DNA from 3 places in the Nocardiopsis sp. NPDC050513 genome. Region 3 is predicted to be linked to each of the others. Evidence: predicted binding sites of a transcription regulator. Region 3 holds the regulator's gene; each other region holds the start of a gene.

Region 1 (6,540 bases), on a different contig from region 3:
GCAGATGCGGGCCGACCGCGACAAGCGCGCGGCCATCCTGCACGCCGAGGGAGAGCGCCAGGCCCGGATCCTCAAGGCCGAGGGCGCCCGCCAGCAGGCCATCCTGGAGGCCCAGGGCGACCAGCAGGCGGCCATCCTGCGCGCCGACGGCGAGGCCAAGGCCGTGGAGCGGGTGTTCCAGGCCGTGCACGCCAACGACGCCGACGCCAAGCTGCTCGCCTACAAGTACCTGGAGACCCTCCCGCACCTGGCGCAGGGCGAGGGCAACACGTTCTGGGTCATCCCCGGCGAGCTGACCGAGGCGATCAAGAACGTCACCCACGCCTTCGCGGGGGAGGCCGCCAGGACCGTGCCCTCCACGGAGAAGGGGTCCGAGGAGGTCGGCGCCGGGCCGGCGCGGATCACCGCGGGCGAGGAGCGCGACCGGTCGTCGTCGGAGCAGGCCGCGGTGGACGCCGCCGAGGCGGCCGAGCGCGCGGTCGCGGACGCACGGGACGACGTGCGCCGCGCCGGCGCGTCCATGGGCGGCACGATGCCGGGACCGCGCGAGGAGGCCTGAGCGGCCCGACGCCGGCCCCGTGCCCGCGACCATCGGGGGGCGCGGGGCCGACGTGCGCGGCGCGCGGTCAGGTCAGGAGGAGCTTGCCCGTTGTCGCGCGGCCGGTGAGGTCGCGGTGTGCCCGTCCCGCCTCGGCCAGCGGGTACCGGCCGCCGATCCGCACGTCGAGCCGACCGTCGGCGAGCAGCCCGAACAGGTCGCGCGCCCGCCCGAGCAGCTCCTCGCGCTCGGCCACGAAGTGGGCCAGGGACGGTCGGACGAGGTACACGGACCCGGCCTGGGTCAGCCGCAGCGGATCGACGGGCGGCACCATCCCGCTGGACTGGCCGAACAGCGCCAGCACGCCGCGCGGGCGCAGCGAGGCGAGGCTGGCCTCGAACGTGTCCCTGCCGACCCCGTCGTAGACCGCCGCGACGCCGGCGCCGCCGGTGAGGTCGCGAACGGCCTCGGCCACGGGGGTCCGGGTGTAGCGGATGATCTCGTCCGCGCCCGCCTGCCGGGCGAGCCGCTCCTTCTCCTCCGTGGACACGGTGCCGATGACGCGGGCGCCGCGCTCCTTGGCCATCTGGGTGAGGAGCAGACCGGTGCCGCCCGCGGCCGCGTGCACCAGGACTGTGTCGCCCTTGTCGACGGCGTACACCGTCCGGGTGAGGTAGTGGGCCGTGAACCCCTGGAGGAGCAGCGCCGCCGCCTGCTCGTCGGTGACCGCGTCCGGCACGGGGACCACGAGGGAGGCCTTGACGACCGCCCGGTCGGCGTATCCGCCGGGGGCCATCGCCCACGCGACGCGCTGGCCGGCGGCGAGGCCGTCCACGCCCTCGCCCAGCGCCGCGACCACACCGGCGGCCTCCATGCCCGGGATGTAGGGGAGGGGGACGTCGTACTGGCCCTCGCGCTGGTAGACGTCGATGAAGTTGACGCCGCGGGCGGTCACGTCGACCAGGACCTCGCCGGGCCCCGGCCGGGGGTCGTCCGTCTCGGTCAACCGCAGTACTTCCGGGCCGCCGTGTTCCTCGATGACGATGGCGCGCACTGGTCCACTCCTTCGCTGGCTCCGAACTTCCCGCATCATGTCAGCCGCGCCGGATTCCCGCCTATTCCACGGCGGGGGACGGGGACGCGGCCGCGGTGGCCTCCGGCTAGTCCCCGGCGAGGATCTCGTGCACCGAGAAGCTCGTGAACAGCACTCCGATCCGTGTGTTGCCGGGGCCCGTCCGGGTCACGACCCCCACGCGGCGCCGGTCCTCGGGCTCCTCGGCGTCGTCCGGCAGCGGGTTGTCGTCGACGGCTTCCACGACGAGTTCGTCGTTGACCCACATCCGCAGCCGCATCCGGTCCCCTTCGCCGCCCTCTCCCGCGGAGAACTCGCACGCGAGCGCGACGGCGTTGGCGACCAGGGTGTCGTCGGGGCCGATGTCGTAGGGGTCGCCGCCGTCGCCCTCCTGGGTCCCGCCCCCTTCCTCGAACTGGGGGTAGCGCAGGTAGCCGGACACGTCGACCGTCTCGCCGAGGGGTTCGTTGGAGCCCTGGTCCAAGACGACCCGGCGGATCTCCGCCGTCCGTCCGTCGAAACGCAGGAGCGCCTCGTACATGCTCCGCTGGTCCTCGCCCTGGTGGTCCGCGTTGTCCCAGCAGCGCACCCCGAACTGGCCCTGGGCGGGCCCCTCCACCATGTGCGCCGTGGCCGTGACCAGGACCGCGTCGGGGAGTTCGGGCTCGATGGGGGCGATCTCGCCGCGGCTGGCGTCGCCCTCGGGGCCGAGGGAGAGCAGCATGCCGCGCCCGGCCCAGTACCCGTCGTCCTCCTCGGCCTCGGGGTCGTAGACGCCGTTGCTCCAACCCGGGTCGGCGGCGAAGTCGTGCCCGTAGATCGACACCGTGATCTCCGGTGGCGCGTCACCGCCGAACAGCAGGGTGAAGGCGCCCACGCCCGCGATCACGACCAGCGCGAGCGCTCCGCCCGCGACGGCCACGAGGCGGCCGCGCCCGCGTCGGGGCGGTGTCGCACCGACCCCCTGCGGCGCGCGCGGCGGCTGGCCGGGGCCACCGGGGCCGCCAGGTCCTCCGGCGCCGCCCGCTCCGGAGCGGGCGTCGAACGGCTGCCCGTCGCGCGGGGTCAGGCCCGTCGGCGGACCCTGTCGGAACGGCGACGCGTGGCCGTCGGACGGTCCGTGGCGGCCGTGAGCCGCCGCCGGATCCCCTTGGGGAGGGCGCCCTCCGGGGTCCGCGGGTCGCCCCGTGCCCGGCCCGGGTCCGTGGGGCGGTCGGCCGACGTACACGGTCGTCTGCGGTCCGGAGGGCGCGTACCCGGATCGCGCGTCGTGGACCTGGGTCGGGGCGGCCGGGGCCTGGATCGGCGTGACCCGCGTCGGCTCAGCGGACCGGTGCTCCGACACGGGAGGCGGGCCCGGCACCGGGGGTGGGCCCGGCGGCGCCCAGGAGGTGCTGATGGTACGCCGCACCTCAGCCTCCTCGGGCTCCTCCTGCCCGGTCAGCAGGGCGAGGATCCGACTGGCGGTCGGACGGTTCGCGGGCGACTTGTCGAGCGCGGCGCCCACCAGGTCCGACAGGCTCGGATCCAGCCCCTCCAGGCGCGGCGGGGCGGTGGAGATGTTGTGCAGCACGGCGGGGACGGTGGCGGCGTCGAAGGGGGCGGATCCGGTGCCGGCGAACGCGACGAGGCATCCCCACGCGAAGACGTCGGCGGCGGGGGCGGCCCTCTCCCCGAGGATCAGTTCGGGGGCCAGGTACGAGGGCGTGCCGATGAGTTGACTGGAGTGGGTGACCGCGCCGTCCTCGTCGTCCAGAGCGCGGGCGATCCCGAAGTCGATGACCTTGGGGCCCACGGTGGACAGGAGGACGTTGGCGGGCTTGAGGTCGCGGTGGACCACCCCGGAGCCGTGGATCGCGGTGAGCGCCGCGGCGACGCCCAGCGCCAAGCCCTCCAGCGTGCCGCCGCGCATCGGGCCCTCCGCGCGGACGTGCTCGTCGAGGGTGGGGCCGGAGACGTACTCCGACACGATGAAGAGCGGGTCCCCGTCCAGGCGCGCGTCGAGCACGGCGGCGGTGGAGAACCGGGCCACGCGCCGGGCGGACCCGACCTCGCGCGCGAACCGGAGCCGGAACGCCTCGTCGTCGGCCAGGTCGGGGCGGATGAGCTTGACGGCGACGGGGCGGTCCGCGGTGTCCCGGGCGAGGTAGACCGTTCCCATTCCTCCCCTGCCCAGGCGGCTGACGATCCGGTAGCCGCCGAGTTCGCGCGGATCCCCCGCGCGCAGGGGGCGGCCGCTCTGATGCCCGTTCGACGTCACAGTTGAGGGTCCTCGCATGGATCGGGGAGGGTGCGCGGCTCAGCGTACCGAGGTCGGAGGGCCGCGGGTTCCGGTGTGGTCAGCCTGCGCACGGACCTTCGGAACGACCTTCGGGTCGGACCCTCGCGGTCCCGCGCGGGGGTTCGGTCGGGGGGACGCCCGCGCGCGCGAAACGGTTCCGCGGGGGTGCGGATTTCGCTAGTCTTAGAACACACGTTCGAACGCCGGCCCGTGCTTCCTCCGGGCGGGCGGTCCGGCGGCGTGCGTCTGGGCAGGGGTCGGTCGAGGTTGAGGGGGAGCGCGGTGGGGCGGTACTACGGCGCGGAGGTCACGGTCGTCGAGGACGACGGGCGGCCGGCCAGGTTCACGTGGAACGGTCGGGTCTACGGGGTGCGGAGGATCCTCGACCACTGGGTGACCGTCCGCATGGACTGGAGCCCGGCCAGCACCTCGGAGGTGCCCGAACGCCGCCACTGGCGGGTGGAGGCCGGAACCGCCCACGCCCAGGGGGTGTACGAGCTGCGCCACGACACCGCGACGGGGGAGTGGCTGCTGTCGCGGGTCTGGGACTGAGGCCGGGCCCCAGGGCGGTGCGACCGCTCGGACGGTGCTCCGCCGGTCAGCGTCCCAGGTCGGCGGGCAGGAGGCTGTAGACCGCCAGGTCGGCCCGGCCCGCGTGCAGCGGCATCGCGCTGCGTTCGACGCCTTCCAGGGTGAACCCGGCGCGCTCGGCCACCCCGCGCGAACCGGCGTTGTCCGTGGCGGCCTTGATCTCCACGCGCTGGAAGCCCTGGTCGATCGCCCACCGCGAGACCGCGACAGCGGCTTCGGTCGCCAGCCCCCGGCCCCGCGCCCAGGGCGACACCCAGTAACCGATCTCGGTGTTCATCGCGGGCCACAGGGTGCGCAGCAACCCGACGCACCCCACGAGACGGCCGCTCTCCCGCTCCTCCATCGCCCACTGCTGCCCGTCGCCGCTGGTGCGCAGAAGCGTCGTGGTCTCCCGGCACCAGCGTTCGGCGGCCTCGCGGGTGTAGGGCGTGCCGGGGGAGGGGATGGGCACCCACCGCTGGAGTTCGGGGTCGGTGCAGGCGGCGTACACGTCGTCGATGTCGCCCTCGACGAACGCGCGCAGCCTCAGCCGCTCCGTCTCCAGGATCACGGTCGGCAGGATCCACTGGGAGGGGTCGCGCGGCGGGGCGTCGGGCATGGGCGGGGCGGGTCCTCGGTCGTCGGGCAATGCGCACACCCTACGCGTTGTGGAACATTCTTCGCGTATCTGGATGATCTACGACGTACAGGTGCTGAACGTACGCACTTCCCCACACAGGGTTCACCGCAGTATCCCACCGCGCCGACGCCCCACCGCGCGCTCCTCAGCCCCGGCCGCGGACGACCCGCTGGCGGATCTCGGTGTCGAACACCTCGGAGAACGCGTTCCCCGGGCACTCGGTGTCCAGCCAGTCGCGGTGCCGCGAGATCGTCCGCGCCGGAGTCCTCGCGCCGGTGCCCGGGTGGACGTACTCGATCTCCGCGGCCGGGTCCGCGCCCGTCACGGCGCACAGCAGACGCAGGACGTCGACCAGGGAGTCCCGGGCCGCCTGGGTGGGCAGTTCGTCCGTGAAGTCACCCAGCAGGCACACGCCGACGTTGCCGTGGTTGAACGTGTAGGCGTGCCCGGCCGTCACCGACGCGGCGCGGCCCGGCCTCGGCCGACCGGAGAAGACCGGCACCCCGTCCCCGCCCGAGTGGCGACCCTCGTAGACCACGCCGTCGGGGTCGATCAGCACGTGGTAGCCGATGTCCCCCCACGCCAGCTGGACCGCGTGCAGGTGGTAGACCGCCCGCACGTCGGCCGCGTGGTCGCCGCTGGTCGCCAGGGCGGTGTGGTGCACGGTGAGCGCCTGCACGGGGTGGAACTCCGCGGGCCAGAGGTCGTTGCCCTCGTCGTCGAAGCGGTACGACTCGTCCGCGCCCCAGCCCGCGCGGGTCACGAACCGTGCGGACGGGCGTCCGTAGGGGCCGCTCAGGGTCTGGTAGCCCCCGTCCGGAGCCGACAGGGACGTGCGGGCGGGGCCGTCGAGGCGCAGCGCCTCTCCGTCGCTCAGGTTCAGCGCCGACGTCTGGGCGCCGCCGCGCACCTCGTAGCCCGTGGCTCCCTCGGGGGCGCGGACGACGGCGGAGGAGACGGGGTCCCGGTCGTCCCGTCCCGAGGTGTGCAGGTGCACCGGTTCCCAGGCGCCGAGGACTCCGCCGGTCTCGAAGCGGATGGCGGGTTCGGTGCGCGTCGTCACGGGCCGGGTCACCGTCACGACGTCGAAGCGGGTGTCCGGGCGGACCAGGCCAGCGGCGGCGGAGGCCGGTTCGGCCATGACACGGGGGATCTCCAGGGCCGTGTCGGCCAGGGCGGGACCGCGCGCGGGCAGTGCGGTGCCGAGCGCGGTCAGGCCCGCGAGGGCGGTGGAACTGGCCAGGAATGAGCGGCGTCGCATACTTCGTCCTTCTCTGCGGGCGGCGATGGACAGGCCCTGCCGTCGGCGGGGACGGACGCCTGGGGCGCGCCGCCCGGCGCCGGTCGCGGATCGGGCCGTTCCCGGGGGCGGGGGGAGGCCCGGACAGCCTGCCACAAGCCCGTGTGCGTCGGCGTTTCGGCGCGCCACGGTGGATTCT
Region 2 (6,540 bases), on a different contig from region 3:
CAGCCTCACCAAGTACCGCCTCTACGCCGAGGCGATGGACCGGATGCTGCGCGACCAGGGAGTCGACCCGGGCACCGCCGTGCTCGCCTCCGAGCTCGCGCTCGCGTGCTTCCACACCGGCCGCGCCGAGGCCGCCGACGATCCCGCGCGTTTGCCCGGAGCGGTCGACGCGGCCTTCGCCCGCCTCCTGAGCGGGCCCTAGCCGCCGGAGCTCCCGGGGCTGGCGTGCCACAGTCCGCGCGGCGCGGTGCCGGGCGAGCGCAGGTCGGCGTAGGCCGACACCCGGAACCCGCTGGCGTAGCGGATGCGGTGGCCGCCCACCCTCGCCAGGCGCGCGGAGGGAGCCGTGGACCGCAGCGCGCGGTCCAACCCCGGTGCGCCCTCCTCCTCCCATACCCGGGACAGGTCGTTCAGATCCCAGGCGTCCGTGGCGGTGAGCGTGGCCATCCCCGACCCCGCCCGGCGCACCCGTCCGCGCACGACCAGCAGCCACGAACCGAACACCGTGGCCGCGCACCGGCCCTGCACCGACTCGAAGAAGGTCAGGTCCGCCAGCCCGGTGGCGTCGTCCAGGGTGCTGAAGATGATCCGCTGCCCCGACCGCACCGCCGGGGTCTGCGTGGCCACCTTGACCCCCGCCACCAGCACCTCCCGGCCGTTCGGCACCCGGTGCAGGTCACGGGTGCGCACCAGGCCGTGCCCCGCGGCCAGGGCGGACAGGAGCCCGGTGTGGGAGTCGAGCAGGTGGCGGCCGATCTCGTAGCCCAGGACCTCCAGCTCGGCGCGGACCACCTCGTCGTCGGTCATCCCGGGCAGGGTCCGCGCGCCCGGGTGCCGCTCGCCGTCCCGGATCGGTAGGGGCACCTGACCGGGATCGGCGGCCGTCCGCCCCGCCCGCTCCAACGCGCTCACCTGCAACAACAGGTCGCGTCGGCGGGGAGCGGCGGGGTCGTCGCCGATCCGGTACAGCGCGTCGAAGGCCCCCACCCGCACCAGGTTCTCCAGGACCCCGCGCGACAGGCGGGCGCGGTCGGCGGTGTCGGCGAGCGAGTGGAAGGGGCGCTCGGCCAGCACGCGTTCGACCTCGGCCCCGGTCATGGCGCGCACGTCGGCCAGGGACGCGCGCACCCCCCAGACCGGACCGGCCGGGCCGTCCACCGGCTCCACCCGCCAACGGGCGTCGGAGCGGTTGACGTCGGGGCCCAGCACGGGCACGCCGAAGTGGCGGGCGTCCTCGACGATGGCGCGGCGCGGGTACATGCCGGGCTCGTGGGTGAGGACCCCGGCGTAGAAGGCGGCCGGGTGGTGCCGTTTGAGCCACGCCGACTGGTAGGTGGGCAGGGCGAAGGCGGCGGCGTGGGCCTTGCAGAACCCGAAGGACCCGAAGGAGGACAGCACGTCCCACACCCTCTCCACCGTGTCCCGGCCGTGCCCGCACTCGACGGCCATCGCGGTGAACGTCGCCCGTACCCTCGCGCGGCCCTCCTCGGTGCTGAGTTGGCGGCGCATGGTCTCGGCCTGGTCGAGCCCGCAGCCGGTCATGGCGTGCAGCACGCCGATCACCTGCTCGTGGAAGACGACCACGCCGCCGGTCTCGGCGAGCACCTCGGCCAGCACGGGGGAGGGGTGCTGCGGCGGGGTCAGCCCGTCGCGGGCGGACAGGAAGGGGGTGATCATGTCGCTGTTGACGGGGCCGGGGCGGAAGAGCGAGATGTCGGCGATGAGGTCGCCCATGGCGGACGGCCGCAGACGGCTGAGCAGTTCGCGCTGGCCGGGCGACTCGATCTGGAAGCAGCCCAGCGTCCGGGAGGCGCTGATCATCCGGTAGGTGGCCTCGTCCTGGGGCAGGGCGTCCAGATCGAGGCGCTCGCCCGTGGTGCGCTCCACCTCGTCGCGGGTGTGGGCCATGGCCGACTGCATGCGCACGCCGAGGACGTCGAGTTTGATCATCCCCATCTCCTCCACGTCCTCCTTGTCGAACTGGACCATCGGGTACCCGGCGCGGCTGGGTTCGAGGGGGGCGCGGTCGCGCAGGGAGGGTCCTGAGACCACCAGTCCGCACGGGTGCATCGCGATGTGCCGGGGCAGCCCGTCGAGCCGCTCGGCGAGCCGGAACAGGGCGTGGGCCGGGGCGCCGCCCTCCCCGCGGCGCAGGTGGTGGAGTTCGGGCAGGTCCTCGGTGGCGGCGCGGATCTGTCGGGCCCGCACGTGGGGGAAGGACTTGGCCAGGGTGTCGACCTCGTGCGGGGGCAGGCCCAGGGCGGCGCCGACGTCGCGGATGGCGCTGCGGGCGCGGTAGGTCTCGGCCATGGACACGCACGCGGTGTCGGGGTAGGCGGCGAACACCGCGTCGTAGGCCTCCAGGCGGCGGGCCGACTCCACGTCCAGGTCGATGTCGGGCAGCCCGGTGCGGCTGTGCGACAGGAAGCGCTCCATGACCAGCCCGTGGTCGAGCGGGTTGACGGCGGACACGCCCAGGAGGTGGTTGACCAGGCTGCCGGTGCCCGATCCGCGGATGGAACAGCGGATGCCCTTGTCGCGGATGCGCCCGGCGGCGTCGGCGACGGTGAGGAAGTAGGCGGACAGGCCCTTGGACTCGATGACCTCCAGTTCCTGGGCGAGGCGGTGCCGGGCGCCGGGGTCGCGGTGCAGGCCGAGCCGGTGCAGGCCGTCGTCGCAGTCGCGCCAGAGCCGCTCGCGGGGTTCGGGGACGTCGGGCAGGTGGACGCGGTCCATCCCCAGGTCGGCGTCGGGGTCCAGGGCACAGGAGGAGGCCAGGGCCAGGGTGTGGGCGATGAGGCGGCGGGCCTGGGCGGTGTCGCCGCAGACGCGTTCGGCGACCTCCAGCATGTGGGCGCCGCTCTTGAGGTGGGCCTGGTTGGTGGCGGGCCCGGGGCGGGCGCCGCCGGGTTTCCACTGGACGCTCTGGTCCAGGACGTGGGCGATCTCGGCGTCGGTCTCGCGCGGGTAGCGCACGGCGTTGGTGAGGACCGCCAGGGTCCGGGTGTCCGCGGCCAGGTCGAGCAGGGCCCGGGCGGTGCGCCGCTGACCGGGGAGGTAGTGGTCCACGATCTCCACGGCCGTGGTCGCGCTGGCCCGCCACCGCTCCAGGAGGCGCCGGGCCCGTCCGGGGCGGTCGTCGGCCAGGGCGGCGCCCACGTCGGAGTCGGGGCCGACCAGGACGACGATCCCCTCCGCGTGCTCGGCGAGCAGGCCGGGGGACAGGGCGGGGACGGCGCCGGGGGCGGCGGGCTTGGCGGTGTGCGCCCGGGTGACCAGGCGGCACAGGGAGGCCCAGCCGCGTGCGCCGCGGGCCAGGAGGGTGACGCGCCCGCCGCCGGGGGAGGCGATGGCGAGGTTGCAGCCCAGGACGGGGCGCAGCCCGGCCCGCTGGCAGGCGCGCACGTGCTTGACCGCGCCGTAGACGCCGTCGCGGTCGGTGAGGGCGAGCAGGTCCATGTCGAGTTCGGCGGCGCGTTCGACCAGGTGGTGCGGTGCGACGGCGCCGTGGCGCATGGAGGCCGAGGAGACGGCGTTGAGGTGCGCGAAGTCCACGTGCCCGAGGTCGTGCGGCATGGACTCCCTCCCCGGGTCATGGCACTGGTGTGGTCGGTGGGGAAGAAGTACCGAAATCGAACTTATGTACGAATTCTAGCGCATGTGTTCACCAGGGCAAGCCACTGACCTGCGAAGACGTGATCTCGGAGTGGGAGGGGGCCGGAAGCCCGTCACCGCAGGGGTTCCAGGGATCACCGAGCCCGCGGCGGGAGGAGGGGCGGGCTCCGGCGGGCGCTCCCTACCGCGCCCGTCTCGGGCGCAGCTCGCGTTCGGGCCGCGGGCGGGTGCTCAGAAGGGGCGAGCGGCTCCGGGGCGCCTCCCCCGTGGCGGTCACGTACCCCTCCGGGGTGAGCCCAGGGCGGCCCGCCTTCCGGGAGGAGGGCCGCATCCCCTGGAGGGCGGCCCGCACGCCGCGCCCGCCCGCCGCCAGGTCCGCCTGGCGAATCCTGGCCTCCACGAGCTCCAGGTCCCTGCCGACCTCGCCGAAGCGGCCGTCCAGCCTGACGTGCTCCAGGACGGCGGACAGCACCTCATGGGCCTCGTGCCACCGGCCGAGGCCGCGCAGGGCCTTGCTGGTCTCCCACCGCATCGTCCACCCGCGCCGCTCGCTCGCCTCCGCCTCGTTCCGGAGCGAGGGGACCGCCTCGGACCAGGCCCGCAGCCGCGAGGTCGCCTCGTCCTGGCGGCGGGCCGCCGCGGTCAGGAGGATCTCCGCTCCGGCGTGGTCGTTCCGGGACAACCTCGCCAGACCCTCGGCGTACAGGGCGGACGGGAGGAGGGCGTTGGCCCGCAGCGCGTACATCCGGGCGGGGCCGGTGCGCTCGGCCGCCAGACGCTCGCCCAACCCGTCCACGAACCCGGGGAGGTCGCGTTCGAGCTCGGCCAGGTTCGCCAGGACGTCCTCCGCCAGGGACTGGAGCCGCGCCAGCCCGGCCGCGGACTCCCGGTCGTTCAGGGGGTTCGGCACGTGGGACTCCATCGCCGTCGCGGGTCGTCGGTGGCGCCCACCCCGGCGGCGCCGGGAGCGGGCTGGTGACGATCGTGGAGCAATCCCGTCCACGGCGCAAGGGCCGACGATGTCCGTGCCCCCGTTCCCGCCCCTATCGGGCGGGCCCCGGGCGCGGTTCGCGTTCGGGGTGCGACCGGGCGAGGAGGCCGGCCTCGGCGTTGGCGGCCATGACCGACAGGATCCGCACGGTCTCGGCGTACTGCTCCGGGGTCACACCCGTCAGCAGCGCGGCGCGGGTGTCCTCGACGCGTGCCGCGGCGGCCGTGTGGACGGCACGGCCCTCGTCGGTGAGGGCGAGGCCGTCCCCGTCCCGCCGGATCCGCCCCCGATCGGCCAGCTCCGCGAGCACGGCGTCGAGGTCCGCGGCGCCCCGTGCCCGGAACGGGGCCAGGTCCCGTTCCAGGTCGTCACGTGAGGACGGGCCCCGGCTGAGGGTGGTGAGCACCTGCCAGTGCCGACGGCCGAGGCCGAGGTCGTCGAGGGTGGACTCGAACCGCCTCTCCAGCAGGTCGTGCAGGTGCTTGAGCCAGTATCCGATGGGTCTGGGCACGTCCATCGCCGCCTCCGCGCAGATATGCATGTAGAATGACATGTAGTTGTTTTCTACTATGCATGGAGGTGCCGTGGACGGCAACCCCGACGTCGACGGCGCGGAGATCGAGGCAGCCGTCAACGCCCTGCACCGATCCCGTCGCCGCCGTGCGCTGGCACGGCTGGCGGAACGGCGCGGCGAACACACCGCGACCGGACTCCCCGACGGCGTCTTCGAACTCCTCGACGCCGTCGCGTCCGCCGCGGACGAGGAGACGGCGCTCACGGTCACCGAGGCCGCGGCGGTCCTGGGCGTCGACCAACCCCGCTCCAGCCGCCTCGCCGCCCAGGCCGTCGCGGCCGGACTGGTGCGCCGCGTGGCCGACCAGCACGACGGGCGCCGCTCCCTGCTCGCGCCCACCCCTCAGGGGAGAGGTGTCCTGGCGCGGATCCGTGACTTCCGCCGCCGGGCCGTCGCCGAGGCCACGGCCGACTGGCCCGCCGACGACCGCGCCGCGCTCGCCCGGCTCCTGACGCGCTTCGTGCGGGACTTCGACGCGGTCACCGCACGCCGGGACGGGTGACGGGCGGGCCGGGCGCCGAGCCCGACGGTCCCCGCCCGCGGGCCCCGGACCCGGCACGGGCGCCGCGCCACCCCCACCACGCCGCCGTGTAGCCGCCGAGCCCGGCACAGCCGCCGGTGACCAGGCCGATCAGCGCGTCGCGCACCGCGTCGTACAGGCTCGGAGCGGGCGCGGAGGCCAGCACCCCGACGACCGCGCCCGCACCGGCGCACAGAGCGATCCCGGCGAGCACGGCGCCGCGCACCCGCGGGCCCAGCCCCGCGTCGCCCCGTTCCCCGGCCCGGGCGCGGCGCGCCGCCCACCAGGCCACCGCCGCCAGGCCGCCCGCCGAACTCGCGTACATCAGCACGTTGAACAGCAGGTGCGGGCCGACGACCGGCGTGCTCAGCACCGGCCACGCCCGGACCGCCGCCCCGCCGAGCTGGGTGAAGGAGTCCCACGCCATGTGCGTGAGCGCCCCGACCGCCAGCGCCGCCGCGGTCAGCGCCGCCCTGCCCAGGGGCGGTCCCGGCCGACCGCCGGTCCCGGCGCCGCCCCAGGGGGTGAGCGCGCGCGCCGGCGCCCGCAGGACGTAGCGGTACAGCGCCAGGACCACCGCGCCCATGAGCACGTCCGTGCCCACGCCCCACGGGTGGTGGGTGTGCGCCGACGCCAGCGGCAGCGGCAGGTAGTACGGCAGGTCGGGCACGAGCGCGCCGACGACGAGCGCGGCCGTGGGCAGCCGGGTGCGGGCCAGCGGCAGGACGGCCGCGGCGTGGCTGAGGGTGAAGGGCATGGGGGAGATCCTGGCGCACGTGCGCCAGCACGGGTCACCCGGGGCCGCCCCGGTCCCGGGCGGGCTCAGCGGATGCTGTCTCC
Region 3 (6,540 bases):
CGTCGGACTGGGTCCGGTCCGAGACCTGTTGGACGGCGCTGGCCATCGCCTGACGCGGATCGCCTCCCTGGACGATGGCGTCGGCGGCGCCGCGCACGGTCTGCGCGAACGACATAGGCGTGGACTCCTTGCTGGCGAGGACGGGGAACTATCGGGTTCGACGCCGCGTACGCCCATCCGGTTCCAGGTGGGAGCGGGTGGGAGGGCGGGAGCGGCGATAACGGACAGGGATAACTGTGGCACGGCCTCGAACCGGAACCCATCAATCGTGTCCTGAGCGTGATCTGCCCAGACGCGGCGGACGGAACGGACGCGGGTCCCCTCGCGGTGTCCCCGCGTGCGTGCCGGTTGGCGGTGGCGCGGGGACGGGGGCTAACGTCGTGCGGAGGACGGGCCGAGAACCGGCCGCGACGAGGAGGAGCGCCCCCGATGACCGCAGTACCCAGTGCCGCGCTGACCACCGCCGGGCTGATCGGCGGCTACGCGACCGCCCGCGCCACCGGCAACCGCCCGCTGGGCGGGGTGGTGCTGGCGGCCTTCGGCGCGGCGGCGTTCGAGACGTGGCGTCGGCGGTCGGGGCTCGGCACCGCGGTCGCGCTCACCGCGGTGTACGTGGGGGCGTTCGGGCTGGCGCACCCGCTGGCCAGGAAGGTCGGCTCCTGGCCCGCCGTGCTGGGGGTGACCGCGGCGACCGCGGCGGTGGCCGTCGCGGTGGGAGACCGGTGCGGGGAGTAGGCCGCCGAGGTGCGCCCGCTGCGTCGCGCCCGCACCCGACCGTGCTTCCGTTCCTGGTCAGGCACGGCGCCCCTGGATGTAGGCCTCCAGCGCGGCGCGGTCGTCCTCCAGCACGCTCAGACGGCTCTTGACGACGTCGCCGATGCTGACGATGCCCACCAGCCTGCCCCCGGAGAGGACGGGGATGTGCCGGAACCGCCGAAGCGTCATCGCCTCGCTGACGTCCTCGACGGTGTCCTCGGTGGAGCAGGTGAACACGTCCCTGGTCATGATGGCCGAGACGGGGTCGGAGAGGAGTTCGGGGCCGCTGCGTTGGAGGGCTCGGACGACGTCGCGCTCGGAGACGATGCCGACGACGCGGTCGTCCTCGGCGACGACGACGGCGCCGATGTCGTGGCGGGCGAGTTCGGTGAGGAGGAACGCGATGGTCGCGTCGGGGGCGACCCTGACCACCTCCGGCCCCTTGGACCGGAGGATCGCGGCGATCAGCATGGGGACCACCTTCCGCTGAAGGGCGCTCGGTCCCGAAGGGTTACCCGCTCTTCCGGCGTGCCAACCACAGGTCTGGACCATCCGCGTGCTCTCCGTGCACGGGGTGGGGGCGGTTCGACCGCCCCCACCCCGGGAGTTCCCCCAGCGACCACCGCCGGTATCAGCTGCACCCGCTGGTGGCGCCGCAGCCCTCACAGGCGTAGCAGCTGCCCGACGGCCGCATCTTGGTGCCGCAGGTCATGCACAGCGGCGCGTCCGCGACGAACCCCTGCCGCAGCTCCAACAGCTCCGTGCTGGAGTGCGGCTCCCTCGGCGGAGCCTCCTCCCGCGCCGCGCCGGAGCCCTCGGCCTCCCGGGTCGGGGCCGATTGGGCGTAGGACTCCACCTCGGCCGCGACCTGTGCCGGATCCTCGCCCGCCACCCGGGCCGCGCGTTCGTCCGCCGAGAGCACGCCCAGCGCGGCGCGCTCGTCGTAGGACAGGTGGTCCAGGGCCAGGCGCCGGAAGATGTAGTCCACCACGGACTGCGCCATGGGGACGTCGGGGTCGTCGGTCATGCCCGCCGGTTCGAAGCGCATGTTCGTGAACTTCTGCGCGTAGGTCTCCAGCGGGACGCCGTACTGGAGGGCGATGGAGACCGCGATGGAGAAGGCGTCCATCACCCCGGCCAGGGTGGACCCCTGCTTGCCGAGCTTCAGGAACACCTCGCCCAGGCCGCCGTCCGGGTAGGAGCCGGCGGTGATGTAGCCCTCCGCGCCGCCCACCGCGAACGACGTGGTCTCGCTCGGGCGCTTCTTGGGCAGGCGACGGCGGACCGGGCGGGCCGCCTCCGCGGAGCGCGGCGCCGCGGAGGCGCCCCTCTCGGCGCCGGTCGACAGCGGCTGGCCGACCTTGCAGTTGTCGCGGTACACGGCGAGCGCCTTCAGGCCCATCCGCCAGCCCTCGAAGTAGAGGTGCTCGACGTCGGCGACGGTGGCCTGCTCCGGGACGTTGACCGTCTTGGAGATCGCTCCGGACAGGAAGGGCTGCACCGCGGCCATCATGCGCAGGTGGCCCATCGGCTCGATGTGGCGGCGGCCCATCGCGCAGTCGAACACCTCGTGGTGCTCGGGGAGCAGGCCGGGAGCGTCCTCCACGTGTCCGTGCCCGGCGACGTACTCGACGATCGCCTCGATCTGCTCGTCCCGGTAACCGAGGGTGCGCAGGGCGCGCGGGACGGCCCGGTTGACGATCTGCATGGAGCCGCCGCCGACCAGTTTCTTGAACTTGACCAGCGAGAAGTCCGGCTCGACTCCGGTGGTGTCGCAGTCGAGCATGAAGCCGATCGTGCCGGTGGGCGCGAGCAGGCTCGCCTGCGCGTTGCGCCAGCCGTCGCGTTCGCCGAGGCGCAGGCACTCGGCCCACTCACGGGTGGCGGCCTCGTGGACGGGCTCCTCCAGGGCTCCGACGGCGCGCAGGTCGTCGTTGGCGGCGACGTGCTTGCGCATGACCCGGCGGTGGGCCCGCTCGTCGCGCGCGTACCCCTCGTACGGGCCGACCACGGCGGCCAGCTCGGCGCCGCGGCGGTAGGCGGCGGCCGTCATCAGGGAGGTGACCGCCGCGGCGACGGAGCGCCCGCCGTCGGAGTCGTAGGCGTGGCCGGTGGCCATCAGCAGGGCGCCGAGGTTGGCGTAGCCGATGCCGAGCTGGCGGTAGGCGCGGGTGGTCCGCGCGATCGTGTCGGTGGGGAAGTCGGCGAAGGTCACGGAGATGTCCATCGCCGTGACGACCAGCTCGGTGAGCCGGACGAAGGACTCCACGTCGAAGGTGTCGTCCTCGCACAGGAACTTCAGCAGGTTGATCGAGGCCAGGTTGCACGAGGAGTCGTCCAGGGACATGTACTCCGAGCAGGGGTTGCTGGCGCTGATACGGCCGCTCTCGGGGTTGGTGTGCCAGTCCTGGATGGTGCCGTCGTACTGGATTCCGGGGTCGGCGCACTCCCACGCGGCCCTGGCCATGCGGTGGAAGAGGTCCTTGGCGTCGACGGTGGCGACGACCTCGCCCGTGGTCCGGGAGGTCAGTCCGAATGCGGAGCCGGTCTCCACGGCGCGCATGAAGGCGTCGGAGACCCGCACCGAGTTGTTGGCGTTCTGGTACTGGACGCTGAACGTGTCGGCACCGCCGAGGTCGACGTCGAACCCCGCGTCGCGCAGGGCGCGGACCTTGTGCTCCTCGCGCGCCTTGGTCTCGACGAACTCCCCGACGTCGGGGTGGTCGACGTCCAGGACGACCATCTTGGCCGCCCGGCGGGTGGCTCCGCCGGACTTGATGGTTCCGGCGGAGGCGTCGGCGCCGCGCATGAAGGACACGGGCCCCGAGGCCATGCCGCCGGACGAGAGCGGTTCCCGGCTGGAGCGGATCCGCGACAGGTTCACACCCGCGCCGGACCCGCCCTTGAAGATGACCCCCTCCTCCTTGTACCAGTCGAGGATCGACTCCATGGTGTCGTCGACGGAGAGGATGAAGCACGCGCTGACCTGCTGCGCCGAGGTGGTGCCGACGTTGAACCAGACCGGGGAGTTGAAGCTGAAGAGCTGGTGGACGAGGGCGTACTTGAGTTCGTGGTCGAAGACCTCGGCGTCAGCGTCGTCCCCGAAGTAGCCGTGGGCCCGGCCGGTGGCGGTGTAGACGCCGACGACCCGGTCGACGAGCTGCTTGAGGCTCCATTCGCGCTCGGGGGTGCCCGGGACGCCGCGGAAGTACTTGCTCGCCACGATCTGCGTCGCGTTCATCGACCAGGAGGTGGGGAACTCCACACCGCGCTGCTCGAAGTTGACCGTCCCGTCACGCCAGTTGGTCATGACGACGTCGCGGCGTTCCCATGCGAGGGTGTCGTAGGGGTGGACGCCGGGTGCGGTGTGGACGCGCTCGATCCGGAGCCCCTCGTGTCCGGACTTCCCGCCGGTGTTCTCCGTCATGACGGCATCTCCCCCGAGAATGCGTCTGGAGGGTGTTACTCGCTGGTCGGCCCCGTGTCGGCCTGGTGGTCCTGGCGCAGGCTGGCGATCTCGGCCTCGAAGTCGGCGAGGCTCTCGAACCCGCGGTAGACGCTGGCGAAGTGCAGGTAGGCGACCTCGTCCAGTTCGCGCATCGGACCGAGGATGGCCAGTCCGATCTCGTGCGCGGGGACTTCAGCCAGACCCCGGCTGCGGATCTCCTCCTCGACGCGCTGGCCGAGCTTGGCGAGCGCGTCCTCGGAGACCGGGCGGCCCTGGCAGGCCCGGCGCACTCCGGCGATGACCTTGGTGCGGCTGAACGGTTCGGTGACCCCCGAGCGCTTGGCGACCATCAACAGGACGGTCTCCTGGGTGGTGAACCTGCGCTCGCACACGGGACAGGACCGGCGGCGCCTGATGGCCGCCCCGTCGTCGGTGGACCTGCTGTCGATCACCCGGGTGTCCGGATGTCGGCAGAACGGACAATGCATCCCTGTTCACCTGCTTCCTCACGACGACCCGTACGTCCACTTAACCACAAGTTCTGGGCTTTCGCCCCTCCGCGACTCCTAGATGTTGTGGTTGAACCTAGACCGCCACGCGGCGTCCCGCAACCTGTCCGGAGCGTGTCCCGCCCACGGGACGGCGGACCCGGACGGGGCGGGTCCGTCAGGGCGCACGAGGGAACGGGGAGAGTCGGCGGACGGTCCGCGGGAGGGTCGCGGTCCGCCCGAAATCCGGTTGCAAGGATACCGCCGAACGGCCCCCGAACACCGCGCCCCAGGGGTCGGGGAATGGCCGACGACCGCGTACGCAGGGGGTTCGCGACGCGGGCGGCCCCGGAGAGACCAGACCCACACCGGCACCGGCGCCGACGTGTTCGCGTATTCCGGGGACAGCGGCGGGAGTACACGTGTACACGTAAGTGGAGGCCGGTAATTGACCGCGAAAACACGCGGGCCATTATCGACGGCCTCGAACGCTTGTTTGATATCACCGTCTGCAACGACTAATGTTGACGTTGATTTCACTCCGGTTTCGTCGGCGTTGGCGCGGACCGGAGGTGGGCAGTCACCCGAGACGGCCCTGACCGAACCGAACGCCGAGGAGGCCCGGCCGTGCCGGAGGAGAACCCCGGAAGCACCACCGTCCTCTCGCCCGTGGGCGACACGGGCGGGCCGAAGCCCGACGCCCCCAAACTCACGGCGCGTCAGCAGAGTGTGCTGAACTGTATTCAGCGGTACGTACGGGAGCGCGGTTTCCCGCCCTCGATAAGGGAAATCGGCGACGCGGTCGGCCTGTCCAGTCCCTCCAGCGTGGCGCATCAGCTCAAGGTGCTCCAGCGCAAGGGGTACCTGCACCGCGACCAGAACCGCCCGCGCGCGGTGGAACTGCGCACGCCCGGCCGTGCGTCCGGCGCCAAGGTGGACCCGGCGGAGTTCACCGCGGACGCCTCGCGGGCGGCTGCCGTCCCGCTGGTCGGCCGGATCGCCGCGGGCGGACCGATCCTCGCGGAGGAGTCCGTGGAGGACGTGCTCTCCCTTCCGCGTCAGCTGGTCGGCGAGGGCCGGCTGTTCATGCTCACCGTGGTCGGTGACTCGATGACCGACGCCGCCATCACCGACGGCGACATGGTGGTCGTCCGGCAGCAGCCGGAGGCCAACAACGGCGACATCGTGGCCGCCCTGCTCGACGACGAGGCCACGGTCAAGGTGCTGCGCCGCGCGGACGACGGCCACGTGTGGCTCATGCCGCGCAACGACGCCTACGAGCCCATCAACGGTGACGACGCCACCATCCTGGGCAAGGTCGTCGCCGTCATGCGCCGGGTCTGAGGCGGCGCCGGGCCGGTCCGGGAGGGCGCCGCGGGCTCCCGGGCCGGGCCGCTACGCTGAGGAGCGTGTCCACAGCCACCTCCTCTCCCGTGACCGGTCGCCGACGCCTGCTCGCGGCCGTCGGCGCGGCCACCGGTCTCCTGCTCGCCACGGCCTGCTCCGGCGAGGCCCCCTCGGTTCCCCCGCCCGCGGTCAGCGGCTCGGAGCGGGACCTGTCCTTCACCGTGGACGGCACGAGGGTGTTCGGGACCTTCACGGCCCCCACCGACACCGCGGGCGCCGTTCCCGCCGCCCTCATCGTCTCCGGCAGCGGGCCCACCGACCGGGACGGCAACGCACAGACCCGACCCGACGCGGACACCAATCTGAACCTCGCCCGCGTGCTGGCCGACGCCGGGGTGGCCTCGCTCCGCTACGACAAGCTCGGCAGCGGCGAGACCGGTCTGGGCGACCTGGATCCGGAGGCGCCGATCGACCCCGAGGTCCACGACCGCCAACTCGTGG

Evidence for each region. The regulator LexA, encoded in region 3, represses DNA repair genes until DNA is damaged. The targets are predictions, from matches to a motif close to TCGAACANNTGTTCGA.
Region 1: the regulator LexA is predicted to act here: its motif matches at 4,076-4,091, upstream of ACIBFB_RS19800 (DUF6504 family protein).
Region 2: the regulator LexA is predicted to act here: its motif matches at 3,633-3,648, upstream of ACIBFB_RS26010 (DNA polymerase III subunit alpha).

Annotation. Positions count from the first base shown of each region.
Region 1 is NZ_JBITHK010000011.1:50,182-56,721, reverse strand. It holds gene ACIBFB_RS19815 (SPFH domain-containing protein) at 1-559, shown strand, start outside; gene ACIBFB_RS19810 (quinone oxidoreductase family protein) at 627-1,592, opposite strand; gene ACIBFB_RS19805 (serine/threonine-protein kinase) at 1,699-3,870, opposite strand; gene ACIBFB_RS19800 (DUF6504 family protein) at 4,174-4,443, shown strand; gene ACIBFB_RS19795 (GNAT family N-acetyltransferase) at 4,490-5,080, opposite strand; gene ACIBFB_RS19790 (peptidoglycan recognition family protein) at 5,247-6,362, opposite strand.
Region 2 is NZ_JBITHK010000021.1:45,975-52,514, forward strand. It holds gene ACIBFB_RS26005 (TetR family transcriptional regulator) at 1-202, shown strand, start outside; gene ACIBFB_RS26010 (DNA polymerase III subunit alpha) at 199-3,576, opposite strand; gene ACIBFB_RS26015 (hypothetical protein) at 3,797-4,525, opposite strand; gene ACIBFB_RS26020 (MarR family winged helix-turn-helix transcriptional regulator) at 4,659-5,159, opposite strand; gene ACIBFB_RS26025 (MarR family winged helix-turn-helix transcriptional regulator) at 5,191-5,682, shown strand; gene ACIBFB_RS26030 (DUF4184 family protein) at 5,660-6,457, opposite strand; gene ACIBFB_RS26035 (PPOX class F420-dependent oxidoreductase) at 6,523-6,540, opposite strand, start outside.
Region 3 is NZ_JBITHK010000008.1:242,262-248,801, forward strand. It holds gene ACIBFB_RS16910 (SPFH domain-containing protein) at 1-115, opposite strand, end outside; gene ACIBFB_RS16915 (hypothetical protein) at 430-735, shown strand; gene ACIBFB_RS16920 (CBS domain-containing protein) at 793-1,227, opposite strand; gene ACIBFB_RS16925 (vitamin B12-dependent ribonucleotide reductase) at 1,388-4,183, opposite strand; gene nrdR (transcriptional regulator NrdR) at 4,219-4,692, opposite strand; gene lexA (transcriptional repressor LexA) at 5,320-6,036, shown strand; gene ACIBFB_RS16940 (alpha/beta hydrolase family protein) at 6,102-6,540, shown strand, end outside.